3 regions of the Streptomyces sp. NPDC005195 genome follow, and region 2 is predicted to be linked to each of the others. Evidence: riboswitches for the same ligand, from Rfam matches in the RefSeq annotation. Region 2 holds a riboswitch; each other region holds the start of a gene.

What was found. A riboswitch is a leader RNA that binds a small molecule or an ion and turns the genes downstream of it on or off. The one in region 2 is predicted to bind cyclic di-AMP.
Region 1: another riboswitch for cyclic di-AMP. It lies ahead of ABZV34_RS22060 (transglycosylase SLT domain-containing protein); the one in region 2 lies ahead of ABZV34_RS17440 (M23 family metallopeptidase).
Region 3: another riboswitch for cyclic di-AMP. It lies ahead of ABZV34_RS09870 (C40 family peptidase); the one in region 2 lies ahead of ABZV34_RS17440 (M23 family metallopeptidase).

What each region holds. Positions count from the first base shown of each region.
Region 1 covers NZ_JBEXHZ010000021.1:83,146-88,073, reverse strand. The annotation lists gene ABZV34_RS22065 (HAD family hydrolase) at 1-263, shown strand, start outside; gene ABZV34_RS22060 (transglycosylase SLT domain-containing protein) at 362-1,132, opposite strand; cyclic di-AMP (ydaO/yuaA leader) riboswitch at 1,137-1,295, opposite strand; gene ABZV34_RS22055 (CocE/NonD family hydrolase C-terminal non-catalytic domain-containing protein) at 2,416-2,628, opposite strand; gene ABZV34_RS22050 (polyprenyl synthetase family protein) at 3,725-4,735, shown strand.
Region 2 covers NZ_JBEXHZ010000014.1:28,251-33,178, reverse strand. The annotation lists gene ABZV34_RS17450 (pitrilysin family protein) at 1-687, shown strand, start outside; gene ABZV34_RS17445 (pitrilysin family protein) at 684-2,072, shown strand; cyclic di-AMP (ydaO/yuaA leader) riboswitch at 2,322-2,483, shown strand; gene ABZV34_RS17440 (M23 family metallopeptidase) at 2,497-3,261, shown strand; gene ABZV34_RS17435 (GntR family transcriptional regulator) at 3,450-4,145, shown strand; gene ABZV34_RS17430 (HPr family phosphocarrier protein) at 4,340-4,621, opposite strand; gene ABZV34_RS17425 (GNAT family N-acetyltransferase) at 4,800-4,928, shown strand, end outside.
Region 3 covers NZ_JBEXHZ010000006.1:118,135-123,062, forward strand. The annotation lists gene ABZV34_RS09850 (helix-turn-helix transcriptional regulator) at 1-220, opposite strand, end outside; gene ABZV34_RS09855 (ATP-binding protein) at 433-891, shown strand; gene ABZV34_RS09860 (LysR family transcriptional regulator) at 956-1,867, opposite strand; gene ABZV34_RS09865 (LysE family translocator) at 1,988-2,659, shown strand; gene ABZV34_RS09870 (C40 family peptidase) at 2,720-3,193, opposite strand; cyclic di-AMP (ydaO/yuaA leader) riboswitch at 3,197-3,382, opposite strand; gene ABZV34_RS09875 (hypothetical protein) at 3,728-4,033, opposite strand; gene ABZV34_RS09880 (ATP-dependent Clp protease proteolytic subunit) at 4,041-4,697, opposite strand.

The DNA of each region.
Region 1 (4,928 bases), on a different contig from region 2:
CGGTCGAACTCCAGCCATGCGGGGTGACCAAGGCGACGGGCCTTGCTCTCGCCGCCGCCCATCTCGGGCTGGCCTCCGAAGCCACCATCGCCTTCGGTGACATGCCCAACGACATCCCCATGTTCGACTGGGCCGCCCACGGGGTCGCCATGGCCAACGCCCACCCGGAGCTCAGGGCGGTGGCCGACGAGGTGACGCTGTCGAACGAGGACGACGGGATCGCGGTGGTGCTGGAGCGGCTGTTCCCGCTCTCCGCACCGTAGCCCCGGTTGCCCGAAGCCCCGAAGCCCCGAAGCCCCGAAGCCTCGGATTCCCGGGGTGCCGGAAGTCCGGCCCGGCACCCCGGTCTCGTGGCGTCCGGTCAGTAGGCGCCGTTGACGTTGTCGATCGAGCCGTACTTCGCTGCGGCGTAGTTGCAGGCGGCGGTGATGTTCGCGACCGGGTCGTAGGAGTCCATGGACGTGCCGGGCACGTGGTAGGCCTTGAACGTCGGGTCGATGACCTGGAGCAGGCCCTTGGAGGGGATACCGGCGGCGGCGTTGGAGTCCCAGTTGTTGATGGCCTTGGGGTTTCCGGAGGACTCCCGCATGACGTTGCGGTGGATGCCGTTGTACGTGCCCGGGATTCCGTTCTTGGCCATGATGTCCAGCGACTGCTTGATCCAGCCGTCGAGGTCGTTCGTGTACGTCTTCACGGCGGCGGTGGTCTCGGTGGCCGCCTTGGTCTTGGCCGTCGCGGTCTTGACCGCCGTGGTCGTGGACTTGGTCGTCTTGGCGACCGCCGCCGTGACCTTTGCCGACTTTGTGGTGTTCTGGACGGTTTTCGTGCCGACCGTCAGGGTGAGGCCCGTGCGGAGCGCCGACGGGTTGGAGCCGATGACCGCGCTGTTGGCCTCGTACAGCTTCTTCCAGCCGCCGCTCGAGGGGTACTTCTGCGCGATCTTGACCAGGGTGTCGCCCGTGACCACCTTGTAGGTGACGAGCTGGACGTCGGAGGCGCCCGTGGCGGCCTGTGCGCAGGTGGCGCCCAGGAGTGGGAGGGCGAGTACCGCGGCGCCCGTGCCCGCCGCGAGAATGCCGCGAACGAGGGTGCTGCGGGTCTTCGGGTGGCAGTGTCTACCTGCTGCGGCCATGACGAGTTCCTCTCCGGCGCCTGCGAGGTGAGCTGTCGGGTTCGGGCGGGAGCTGCCCGGCCGCACGGTGAGTGCGACTTCACCCCTAGCCGTTCCGGACTTCGGATCGGCGGCTTACCTGGGTCCCCCGCTCCTGCCGTGCGTGTGTGGTCGGGTGTGGTTCCGGTCGGCGGCAGGATTGGGCGGTCCGTCCGGAGTGACGTGAAGGTATGCGAGAGCACATGTCCGAAACAAGCCTTGATGTCGCGGTGTAGATCGTTTTCACCAGGACATAAGGGCGGATGAATTGCCCGATTAATCCGGAATACTTCGCTCAACTTGGCTTATGCAAACGGGTAGTCGCTGGATGGGTTCGCGAGGTAGATGACCTTCGCGCGTGACCCAACTCACTCGATCCGACAGGAATAAAGCGGCAATGGCGGCAAGTCGGGCATATAAGGCGCGGATAAAAGGCCGCTGAGCCCTCGGTCGGAGCCGTGCGCACCGTTCGTGCGGGCAGGCCCGTGCCGGGGTCGCCGTGGGGCAGCCGGTTCTCGACGGTCCTGAAGTGGTCTCCGTAGGGCCGGTGTTCGGGATGCGCGCGGCGCTTCAGGTCGGGACGGGGGCCGAACTCCAGCCCGCGCGCACCCTGTTGATTACGGTCCGGGATCCGCCCGCATGACGCCGAAGCGCGTGACCCACTCCTGGCCGCCCGTGAGGACGGGCGCGTGTCCCTCGCCGGGGTCCGTCAGGGATGCACCGGTCCACGCTCTGCTCCGCGGGGCCGCCGGGGCTTCGGCCCGCGATGCGCGGGATCCGCCGCTCCCCCGTACGAGGGGAGGCCGCCTCGGTGAAGGCCTTGCGGACCAGCTCGGGGGAGAGCGAAGTCCCTTGTCCCGTAGCCGACTTCGGGGCGGGACCCGGGTCGCGCCTCCCGGGCCGGTCGCGGGCGGCGCGGGCGGATCGACCAGGGGAGGCGGGCGCGGGCGCTCGAGGCTCGGCTTCCTGGGCGGAGCACGCCTCGAGCCTCCTCCGCGTGTTCGAGGCCGTCCGGGTGGGCGCGGGTGCCGCGGTGGCGGCGGACGACTTCGCGGCATCGCTCGCCCTTGGCCACGTCGTCCACTGACCGGCGTTCGGGCGGGGTTCGCCGAAAGCGGCGGCGGAGGCCATCCCGAGCGGTACGGAGGGTCCGGTTCCGCGAAGGCGTTCGTGGAACCGGACTCCCCTGCTCGTAAGGGGAGTTCGAGAGAACTGACCGACGGGTCCGGGGTGAAGCCGGCCTCCGGGCCGGGCTCGGGCCGGATTCAGGGCCAGGAAGAGGGAGGGGAGGGAGCGAGCCAGAGGCGGATGCGAGGGCCGGGCGGGACGGCCCGGCCGATGGCGGCCGGGCCGAAACCTACGTCCTCCGTAGTGACCGGTTTCGAGGGGAGCGACTGATCGCGGCGGTTGCGCACTGACAGGTTCACGGCACTACGAGTGACCGGGGTCGAGGTGCCGTCAGGGGCCGCGTCGCACACCGGGGCCGATCACCCGGACCCACCCTCGCGGCGGTCCGGAGACAGGTCCGCGCGGGTGTGTTGAGGGGCGGAGGCGACCCGTGTCCACGCCGGTGTGCTGAGGGGAGCGCACAAGCACCGGCGCACCCCGGAGCGCGTACGCGACGGGAGTGACCAAAGAGGGAGGATCCCGCGGTGTCGCCCACCCGGCGGCCGGGCGGGGAGGCGTAGACCGTCGCCGGTGGGTGCGCGTCCGTGACATAGGGGCGAGGAAGGGGCTCCGGCGTCACCGGGCCGCTGTCCGGGTCGGTCGGGGTGTGCGCGTCCGTGTCGGTCGGGGTGCGCGTGCTGTGTGGCTCGGGCCAGTGGTCCCCCAGTGCGGCGCCTCCGGGAGGAAGCCGATCGCCGGGCCCGGCGGGAGGCTCTGGACCAGGCGCGGTACCGGGTCGGGGTGCGGGTCCCGCCGGCCGCCCGCCCACCGCCGGGACGGCCGCACGGATCGCGGGGCCACCCTGGCGGACGCCGCCGTCGCCCCCGTGCGCGTCCTGGGCCGGGCGCGGCGGCGGCCACGTATGGATGAACGGGGCCACCGTCGCCAGGCGCTTCACCCGGATGTCGCGCCACATCACCCGGCCGACGTGCGCGAGTCCGGCGGGCGGGTGATGTGGGCGAGTCCCGTGGCCCGCGTACAGCCGGGTGCCGTCCGCCGGAGGGATCCGGACGTCCTCGTGAGTCGTCTCGTAGGGGAAGGCCGTACGGGCGTGCATGCTCTTGTCGGTGTTCCCGGTGTTCCCGGTGTTCCCGGTGTTCCCGGTGCTCGCGGGTGATTCGGTTTATCCACTGCCATACCGGCCTATCAGGAACATAACGTTCGTGACGGGCCGCCACCCGGACGTGGGACTGCGTGGGACTGCCTGCCTCCCGGGGGACATCGGACGCCGGGGGAGAGGGAAGTCGGGAGGAAGTCGACAGTGGGGACGGTGGGCGCTCGTGGTGATCGAAACGTGACCGGATACGCTGACTTGAGTGATGGCAGCGACACATCGACAAACCGTGTCATCGACCGAATGATCGACCGAGTTCGCCATGTGATCGTCAGCAGACAGGAGAACCTCTCGTGACCGTCGTCGGGCCGTTCGGGCTGAGCGTGCGGGACCAGGCTCTCGAAGCCGATGTCCAGGCCGGATTGGCGGCTGTCGAGGAGGGCTTGCTCGAAGTCACCAAGAGCGAGGTCCCCTTCATCACGGAAGCCGCGCAGCATCTCCTGCGGGCCGGCGGGAAGCGGTTCCGTCCGCTGCTCGTGATGCTCGCGGCGCAGTTCGGTGACCCCTACGCGCCGGGTGTCGTGCCCTCGGCCGTGGTCGTCGAGCTGACCCATCTCGCCACGCTGTACCACGACGACGTGATGGACGAGGCCGACGCGCGGCGCGGGGTGCCCAGCGCGAACACCCGCTGGGGCAACTCGGTCGCCGTCCTCACCGGCGATTTTCTCTTCGCGCGCGCGTCGCACACGCTGGCCGACCTCGGTCCCGAGGCCGTCCGCGTCCAGGCCGAGGCGTTCGAACGGCTGGTCACCGGACAGATCCTGGAGACGGCGGGTCCGCGCGACGGGCGGGACCCGGTCGAGCACTACCTCGACGTGCTGAGCGGCAAGACCGGTTCGCTGGTCGCCGTGGCGTGCCGGTTCGGCGCGATGATGTCCGGGGCCGACGAGACGGTCGTCGACGTGCTGACGCAGTACGGGGAGCGGCTGGGCGTGGCCTTCCAGCTCGCGGACGACGTGCTGGACATCGCGTCCGACTCGCACGAGTCGGGAAAGACGCCCGGGACGGATCTGCGCGAGGGCATTCCCACGCTGCCGGTGCTGCGGTTGCGGGAGCGGGCGGAGCGGCTCGGTCTCGCCGAGGACATCGCGCTGTGCGAGCTGCTGGACTCCGACCTCACGGACGACGACCGGCACGCCGAAGCACTGGCCCGGCTGCGGACGCACCCGGCGCTGGAGCAGGCGCGGCGGGACACCGTGCGGTACGCGGAGGAGGCTCGGGCCGCGGTGGCCCCGTTGCCGGAGTGCGACGCGAAGGCGGCGTTGGTGGAGCTCGTGGACGCGGTGGTGCACCGGGCGGGCTGACGCCTTCGTCAGCGCCGGTGCCGGGCGCCCGTAGCGGCGTACGCGGGGGTGTCGTTCCCGGGGGCGGACCGGTTCTCATCAATGTGATGTCCGTCACGCGGTGAGAGGGAGTCCGGACTCGGACAGGGGGCCGTGTCGATGCGAGGAACCCGGCGCGGGGGCGTCACGTCGGTGGCGGTACGGGGAGAAAGCG
Region 2 (4,928 bases):
GACGGAAAGCCCGCCCCGCGCGACGGTTCGCTGCCCGAGACCCTCGGCGAGCAGCTGCGCGAGGTCGTCGAGGAAGAGGTCCCGGCGCGCGCCCTGATGGCCGCCTACCGGCTTCCCGAGGACGGCACGCGCGCGTCCGACGCGGCCGACCTCGCCCTGACCGTCCTCGGCGGCGGCGAGTCCTCCCGCCTGTACAACCGGCTCGTTCGCCGTGACCGCACCGCCGTCGCGGCCGGGTTCGGCCTGCTGCGTCTCGCCGGGGCGCCCTCCCTGGGCTGGCTGGACGTGAAGACGTCCGGCGACGTCGAGGTCCCGGTCATCGAGGCCGCGGTCGACGAGGAGCTCGCCCGGTTCGCCGAGGAGGGTCCCACGGCCGAGGAGATGGAGCGCGCCCAGGCCCAGTTGGAGCGCGAGTGGCTGGACCGGCTCGGCACGGTCGCGGGCCGCGCCGACGAACTGTGCAGGTACGCGGTCCTGTTCGGCGATCCGATGCTCGCCCTGACGGCCGTGCAGCGCATCCTCGACATCACCGCCGAGGAGGTCCAGGAGGTCGCCAAGGCCCGCCTGCGCCCCGACAACCGCGCGGTGCTCGTCTACGAGCCGATCGCCGACGAAGCCACCGGCACGGACGACGCCATCGACGCCGCCGACGCCGCCGACGACACCGACGAGGAGGCGGCGAAGTGACCGAGCTCGCCACCATGGACTTCCACCCGCAGCCCCAGGCCGGCCGGCCCAAGCCCTGGGCCTTCCCGGCTCCCGAGCGCGGCACGCTGGACAACGGGCTGACCCTGATGCACTGCGACCGCCCGGGCCAGCAGGTCGTCGCCGTCGAGGTGCTCCTCGCCGCGCCGCTGGACGCCGAGCCCGCCGGCCTCGACGGCATCGCCACGATCATGGCGCGCGCGTTCTCCGAGGGCACCGACAAGCTCTCCGCCGAGGAGTTCGCCGCCGAGCTGGAGCGCTGCGGCGCCACCCTCGACGCGCACGCCGACCACCCCGGCGTACGCCTCTCCCTCGAAGTGCCCGTCTCACGCCTGCCCAAGGCGCTCGGCCTGCTCGCCGACGCCCTGAGGGCACCGGCGTTCACCGAGAGCGAGATCGAGCGGCTGGTACGCAACCGGCTCGACGAGATCCCGCACGAGAGCGCCAACCCGGCCCGCCGCGCCGCCAAGGAGCTCTCCAGGGAGCTGTTCCCGGCGACCTCGCGGATGTCCCGTCCCCGGCAGGGCACCGAGGAGACCGTCCGGAAGATCGACGCGGCGGGCGTCCGCGCCTTCTACGACCGGTACGTTCGCCCGGCCACGTCCACCGCCGTGATCGTCGGTGACCTCACCGACGTGGACCTCGACGGGCTGCTCGCCGAGACGCTCGGCGCCTGGACGGGTTCCTCCGCCGAACCGCGTCCCGTGCCGCCGGTCACCGCCGACGACACCGGCCGCGTGATCATCGTGGACCGCCCCGGCGCGGTCCAGACGCAGTTGCTGATCGGCCGCGTCGGCTCGGACCGGCACGACCGTGTCTGGCCCGCCCAGGTGCTCGGCACGTACTGCCTCGGCGGCACCCTCACCTCGCGCCTGGACCGCGTGCTGCGCGAGGAGAAGGGCTACACCTACGGGGTGCGGGCCTTCGGCCAGGTGATGCGTTCCGCTCCGGACGGCACGGGTATCGCGATGCTCGCCATCAGCGGCTCGGTGGACACCCCGAACACCGGGCCGGCCCTGGACGACCTCTGGAAGGTGCTGCGCACCCTCGCCGCGGACGGTCTGACGGACGCCGAACGGGACGTCGCCGTGCAGAACCTGGTGGGGGTGGCACCCCTCAAGTTCGAGACCGCGGCGGCCGTCGCGGGCACGCTCGCCGACCAGGTCGAGCAGTACCTGCCGGACGACTACCAGGCGACGCTGTACCAGCAGCTCGCCGCGACCGGCACCGTGGAGGCCACCGCGGCGGCGGTGAGCGCCTTCCCGGTGGACCGTCTGGTCACCGTCCTGGTGGGCGACGCCACGCAGATCGAGGAGCCCGTCAAGGCGCTCGGCATCGGTGAAGTGACCGTCGTGGCCGCGGAGTAGAAGCGGGGCGGAGAACGCGGCGGACGACGCGGCGGAAATCGCGAGCACGGAGGGGCCCGGGTGACCGAAGAGTCGCCCGGGTCCCCTTTTGCCCGGACAACATCCTCAATTTGTCCGTATTGATGGGGAGGTTGCCTTTCTGCCCTGTGGCATGCACTACAAAAACCGCGATCTGTTTGTTGATTGAAAGAGGGCCCCCTTAGCGTCGGTCCGGCTGTTCGTCAGGCAGTGCGCCGCGTCCGCGGCACCGGACAGCCATCGCCGAGTCCCCGTACGGCGCGAGCCAGGGGAGCCGGGGACCCGTACGCAGTCCCTGGGGTGAATCGGACTCCCTCCCCGCGAGGGCGTCCGTAGGAGACCTTCCTGCTCCGAACCCGTCAGCTAACCCGGTAGGCGAGAGGGAAGGAAAGGACCAAGCCCCTTCATGGCGTTCACCTGTGGCACCGGGAAACACCGACGTCCGAGCCGCGTGAAGCGCACCACCTCGAACGCCGTCGGCGTCGCGGCGCTCACCACCACCGGTGTCATCGGAACCCTGGCAGCCCCCGCCCTCGCCGCGGACAGCTCCGTCGAGCAGACCGGGCTGACCCAGGCCGTCACCATCGGCGACACGGTCGCCGCCCAGATCGACGCGCAGGCCGCCGCGCAGCAGCGTGCCGCCGACGAGGCGGCCGCCCGTCTGAAGGCCGAACAGGCGGCGCGCAAGCGGGCCGTCGAGGAGGCGAAGAAGGAGCGCGAGGCCAAGGAACGCGCCGCCCGCGCCGCCGAGCGCAAGCGTCTCAACACCTTCGTCCTGCCGATCCCCGGCTCGTACGTCTCCACCGGCTACAAGACCGGCGGCAGCCTCTGGTCCTCCGGCAGCCACACCGGCGTCGACTTTCACGCCGCGTCCGGGACCCCGGTCCACTCGGTCGGCGCGGGCACGGTCGTCACGGCCGGCTGGGGCGGGGCCTACGGCAACCAGGTCGTCCTGCGGATGCACGACGGTACGTACACGATGTACGGCCACCTGTCGTCCATCGGTGTCTCCGTCGGCCAGACCGTCACCCCGGGCGGCCGGCTGGGCCTCTCCGGGGCCACCGGGAACACCACCGGGCCGCACCTCCACTTCGAGGCCCGCACCACGGCGGAGTACGGCTCCGACATCGACCCGGTCGCCTACCTCCGCTCGCACGGTGTGAACGTCTGACGCCCGGCGTCCGCACTTCCGAGGCCCCGGCTCACCCGAGCCGGGGCTTCGTCGTTTCGAACGGCTGTCTGTCCAAAAAATATCCATGGATTCCGGCCCGCCATCGGAAATTCCGGCTCGCTGCAATAGAGTCGCCGAACGAGCGTCGATCGACCGCGTTTCGCGGGGATTAAGGCGGAGGTCCGGTCATGCGCATTCCCGCGCACTCGGTATGCACGGCGATCCGCGACGACATCGTCGCGGGTGTCTACGAGCGCGGCGGCCGGCTCACCGAGGAACTGCTGGCGCGCCGCTACGGCGTCTCGCGCGTCCCGGTGCGCGAGGCCCTGCGCACCCTGGAGGCCGAGGGTTTCGTCGTCACCCGGCGGCACGCGGGCGCGTGCGTGGCGGAGCCCACCGAGCAGGAGGCCGCGGATCTGCTGGAGATGCGTATGCTCCTGGAACCGCTGGGGGCGTCCAGGGCCGCCCAGCGGCGCACCGAGGCCCACCTCAAGGTGCTGCGAGGCCTGGTCAGACTGGGTCAGGAGCGCTCCAGGAGGGGGAACAGCGAGGATCTGCGCTCCCTGGGCGGCTGGTTCCACGAGACGCTCGCACAGGCTTCCCGGAGTCCCGCGCTGACCTCCACGCTGGCCCAGCTGCGGCACAAGATCGCCTGGATGTACGCGGTGCGGGCGCCCGCCGATCCGGCGGAGTCCTGGGCGGAGCACGGCGGCATCGTGGACGCGGTGGCGCGCGGTGACGGCGAGCGGGCCCGGGCCATCACGGCGCTGCACACCGAGCGCGCGACGGCCGCGCACCGGCTGAGGTTTCCCGGTGGGGGAGACCGCCCGGACCGCGTGAGGACTTCGCAACATCCCGTAAACATGACGGGCCTGCGTCATTAACACGGGGGCCGTATACAAAGAGGGGTAATTCGCGGGAGATTATTTCCGCTGCCCGTAATTCGAAAAAGCGAAGGGCTCGCCCGATGTTTTCGGGCGAGCCCCTTCGCTTTGTCCACGATTTGTCTACGGGGCGATGTCCTTCGATGTGAAAACCTTCGCCGCCGTCAATGGGGGAGCCCCGCGAGGGGGGCACCTCAGACGGTCTCGGGAAGCTCCTCGAGGCCTTCCGCGACCAGCTTGGCCAGCCGGTCGAGGGCGGCGTCCGCGCCCTCGGCCGCCGAGGCGAGGACGATCTCCTCGCCGCCCTGGGCGCCCAGGCCGAGGACCGCCAGCATGGAGGCCGCGTTGACGGGGTTGCCGTCCGCCTTGGCGATCGTCACGGGGATGCCGGAGGCCGTGGCCGCCCGGACGAAGATGGAGGCGGGACGGGCGTGGAGGCCCTCGGCCCAGCCGACGTTGACGCGGCGCTCAGCCATGTGATGCTGCCCTTCAGGGGTTCAGGGTTGTCTAGACCAGTGTTCCATAGAGTGAAGCGCGTCCGGAGCGGGTGTCGTACCTGCCCCGGATCCGGCTTCGGACCCCGGCCTGGATCCGAATCCGCTGCCCCTAGCCTGCCTCGCGCCGCTGACGGACGCGAGCCGTACTCTGGGCCCCATGCAGACCTCGTCGGACCGGCACGAGTACCCCTCCCACTGGGAGGCCGACGTGGTGCTGCGTGACGGAGGCACGGCCCGTGTCAGGCCCATCACCGTCGACGACGCCGAGCGCCTGGTCAGCTTCTAC
Region 3 (4,928 bases), on a different contig from region 2:
GGAGCTCCCGTAAGCCGGGTTCCCGCACGCCGTAAGCGTCCAGGAGGCGCTCCACGTCGGCCGCTTTCACCCCGCTGATCCCCGTCTCGATCCGGCTCACCTTCGACTGATGCCAGCCGACGAGACGGGCCGCCTCACCACTGGTGAGGCCCACACCGGCGCGCAGCGCGCGCAGTTCGGCACCGAGTTTGCGGCGGCGTACCGCGGGACCGTGCTGCATGGCCGTACTCCTTACTCCTTCCGAGCCGCCCAAATACGGTCTGCCGTCGCAGAGTTCACCGCTTCGAGCGACAGATATATGCATATCTCGGTGGATCGCGCCCGTGACCGGCCCAGTGATGGCAGTCTGGCGCGAAGCACCAGTCCGGGACCGTACTCGAACCATCCGCTCCGTGTCGGACTCCGGTCCCGTGGGAAAGGGACGACGTCGTCATGGCAGATCACCAGGAAGCATCCGTCACTCTGCCGAGCGATCCCGCCTCGGTCTGCGCGGCCCGGAGTTTCGTCGTCGACGTGCTGGCCGAATGGGGCCTGCCGCGCGACGCCGAAGCCGCGGACACCGTACGCCTGATCGTGTCCGAACTAGCCACCAACGCCGTCCAGCACACCTTCGGTCAGTCGCCCACCTTCACGGTGGACGTCCGGCTCGACCGGGACGAACAACTGCGCATCGGCGTCACCGACAGCCATCCACGCTTCCCGAAACGCCTGCCCGCCGCCGTCCAACAGGACAACGGCCGTGGGATGGTGATCATTCGTTGGCTGACCGCCGAATGCGGCGGCAGGGTTCTCGTGCGCCCCACCCGGGAGGGCGGCAAGACGGTCTCCATCGAGCTGCCGTGGACGGTGCCGGCCCGGCCGGTGGTGGCCGGCGGCCCACAAGAGCCCTGAGGAAACGATCAGTTGCCCCGCCCGCGCGCGAGTCCGTGCCGCGCGTCCCCGCCGCGTGGCACGCCTACCGCGTGGCACGCCCGAACACGCCGCGCAGCAGGGCCCGGAAGGCCTCGGCCGCGGGTGCCTGCCGGTCGGTCCGGTGGACGACGGAGATCGTACGGCGCAGATCTCCCGGCTCCAGCAGCCGCAGCCCCACCGGGGTCGCCGCCGTCCTGGCCACCATCTCCGGCACCACCGCGACCCCGAGCCCCGCACTGACCAGCGCGCACACCAGGGCGTACCCGGGGCTCTCGACCCGCACGGCCGGGGTGGCCCCGACCCGGGCCAGCGCGGCCTCCACACCCTGCCGGGGCGGATGGTCCGGAGCCATGCTGATCAGCGGCTGTCCGGCGAGTCCGGACAGCGGCAGCCGGGCCGCACCGTCCGCGAGGACGTGTCCCGGAGCCGTGACGAGCACCAGCTCCTCGACCAGCACCGGCTCCGCGTGCACCGACGTGGGGAGGGGTACCGGGTCCGCGGGCTCGTAGGTGTGCGTCAGCGCGAGATCGACCTCGCCCGCCGCGACCGCCGAGACACCGTCCGGGGGCTCGTAGTTCGCGACCGTGAGTTCCACGTCGGGGTGGGCCCGGCGGAAGGCGCTGAGCACCGGCGGCAGCAGATGGATGCCCGCCGTCTGGAAGGTGCCGAGCCGCAGGGTGCCGCCCGACAGACCGGTCAGACGGGCCAGTTCGTGCCGGGCCCGCTCCATCTCGTCGAGCACCCGGCGGGCCCGGGCCACGAGCAGCTCGCCCGCGTCCGTGAGCCGCGCCCCGCGGTGGGACCGCACCAGCAGGGACGCGCCCGCCTCCCGTTCCAGCTTGGCGAGCTGCTGGGAGAGGGCGGGCGGGCTGTAGCCGAGGCGTTCGGCGGCCCGGGTGATGGATCCCGCCTCGGCCACCGCCACCAGGGCCGCCAGCCGTGTCGGGTCGTACATCGAACGCCTCCCCAGGTCCGGGGCACCCCGCGGAGGAGCCCAGGTCTTAACGATTGGTTAAGGCAGACCCAGGATATTCGACATACCTGGTGAAGGCCCGGCCCGGGCACCCTGGTGGCCATGGACGCACAGCTCATCGCCTTCACCGCTGTGGCCGCGGGAATGGTCGCCATGCCCGGCGCGGACTTCACCGTCGTCGTGCGCAACGCCCTCGTCTCCCGCCGGGCCGGGGTGGCGTGCGCGCTCGGGGTCGCGGGCGGGCTCCTCCTGCACACCGTGCTGGCCGTCGCCGGTGTCGCCGCCGTCCTCACGGCCGTGCCCGCGCTGTTCCGCACGCTGCAGCTCCTCGGCGGCGCCTACGTGCTGTACCTGGGCGTACGGACGCTGGGCGGTCCGCGACGGCAGCGGGACCGGGATCCGGACCGGGAGCGCCCGGCGGCGTCCGGCGGGACGCTGCCCCGCGAGGCCGTGGCCGGCGGGCCCGGGGACGGGAGCCGTCCGCTGCGGCAGGGCTTCGTCACGAACGCGCTCAACCCGAAGGCGCCGATCACCTTCCTGAGCCTGCTGCCGCAGTTCGTGCCCGCGGGCAGCCCCGCGATGCCCCGCACCCTGGTGCTGGCCCTGATCGTGGTGGCCGTCGCCCTCGTGTGGTTCCCGGCGGTCGCCCTGCTGGTCGACCGGCTGGGACGGTGGCTGCGCAGGCCGCGTGCCGCCCGCGCCGTGGAAGCGGTCACCGGGAGCGCGCTCACGGTGCTCGGTCTGGTGCTCCTCCTGGAGCCCCTGACGGCCTGAGAGTCTCCCCGCTTCGTGCCGCGAGGGGCGGCGGCCCGGCGCCGCCGCCCCTCGGCCGGGTCAGCTCACACGGCCGTACCAGACGCTCTTCGTCCAGATCTTCTGGAGCTTCACGACCTCCCCGCTCTTCGGGGAGTGCCAGATCTTTCCCTTCCCGGCGTAGATGCCGACGTGGTACACGTTCCGGCCCGAATGGAAGAACACGAGGTCACCGGCCTTGCGATGCGAGGCTGAGATGTGGTGGCTCTTGTTGTACTGCCCGGCGGCCGTACGAGGCAGCTTCTTGCCCGCCTTCTTGTACGAGTACAGCGTGAGCCCGGAGCAGTCGAAGCGGCGCGGCCCGGTGGCCCCGTACCTGTACGGGGCGCCCTTCTTGGATGCCGCGACCTGGAGTGCCCTCGTCGCCGGTGTGGCCGCCTCGGCGTCGGCTGCGACGCCCGGGACCACCAGGCTGCCGCCCACGGCGGCGATGGTCAGAGCCGAGGCCGTACCGGCCCGGGTCAGCAGCGACGGGACACGATTGAGCGCAGTCATGCGCAACCCTTCGTCAACCGCCTGTGAAGGATGACCTGTCGGATTCGGGCTGGCGAAGTAGCCCGGCCGCTTACGCGGCTTCACCCCAAGGACCGCCCGGATCTCTCCGGCGGCCCGTCTTGCTGGGTCCTCCACTCCTGCCGATGCACATCTGTCGACCGGTCATCCGGGCGGCGGCAGGACTCGGCGTCCGCCCGGACCGCCCCGCCGGTGTGGCGGGGGCTTGTCGTCGGAAGGGATCTTCACGCATGGATGTCGGAAAATCCGAGCGGAACCGATGATTTGTGGGGTTACTCACCACTCACCCGTTCGGGTGGACACTCCTCTGTTCGAGGGGCGTTGGGGACGTCGGCAAGGCTCTTACCAGCACCGGAGCACTTCATTGCGCCTTTTGGCTACGCGTGTTGCGCAACTTTTGGGGCCACCCGAAAGGACGCGCGTCTACGCCGTTGGGGGGTACGTCGACTGGTCCGTTTGAAACCCGGTCCGGACGTTCCGCGGATCGGTGTGAGCGGCGCCCCGGTCCTGGATGCCTCAACTGCCGGAGTCGGGCGGCAGGGTGACGCGGGCGGTCCGCCGCTCGCCGTCGAGGACGCGCAGGGCCTGCGCCAGGGTCGGCGCGTGCACCTCGCTCTCGCCCCGCTGGTGCATCAGGGCCAGGGCGTCACGCAGTGCGGTCGCCTTGCCCACGAGTGCCTGGGCGGCGCGGAGCCCGCGATAGGTGTCTCCCGGCCGGCCCGGGTTGATGCGGCCGACCAGGTCGACCACGTCGAGGTAGCGGTCGATCAGCTCGGCCTCGGCGTGGGTCAGTGCGGGCAGCGGAGGCAGTTCGGGCACCATCGGCGGATCACCTCGCGTCGGGTGTGGCGTTCCTCGCACCGGGCGTGGTGCGCGAGTTCTTGCGGCTCGGGATGATCCCGTCCACCAGCCCGTACGCCAGCGCGGCCTGCGCGTCCAGAATCGTGTCCCGCTCGATGTCTGCGGCGACTTGTTCGGGATTTTGCCCCGTGTGCCGTACGAGCATGTCCTCCAGCAGCTTCCGAGTGCGCGTCAACTCCGTTGCCTGGAGGGCTGGATCGCTCGCGTGGCCCGGAACGGGGACGGGCAGAGAGGGCTGACGGATCAGCACCCGTGCACCCGGCAGGGCGAACCGCTTGCCCGGAGTGCCGCCGGCCAGCAGGACGGCGGCGACCGACGCGGCCTGCCCCAGGCACACGGTCTCCACGTCACAGGCGACGAACCGCATCGTGTCGTAGATCGCCGTCATCGCGGTGAACGAGCCACCAGGGCAGTTGACGTAGAGCGAGATGTCCCGCTCCGGCGCCAGGTGTTCGAGGTGCATGAACAGGGCCGTCACGTCGTTCGCCGCGGTGTCGTCGACCGGTGTCCCGAGGAACACGATGCGCTCGTCGAGCAGTTGGGAGTACGGGTCGAGGGACCGGCGTCCCCTGGTCGTGCGAGCGGTGAACTCGGGCAGGACGTGGCGGGCGGACGGTTCGTACATGGCTGGCGCCTCCTCCGGGTGACTCCCCTGTGTGTCGCTACTTGTAAAAAATGTACAGGACGTACGGATCATGTCGAGGGGATCGGCCGACAGCGAAAATCCCGGCGGAGAGGAGGAGGGAGATGCTCCACGGGTACGACGCCGAGGGTCCGGGCCGGACGCGGGATCCGTGGGCGTGGCGGCGGGGGACGTCGCTTTCGGCGGAAGCGGCGGACATCGTCCGTTTCGGGG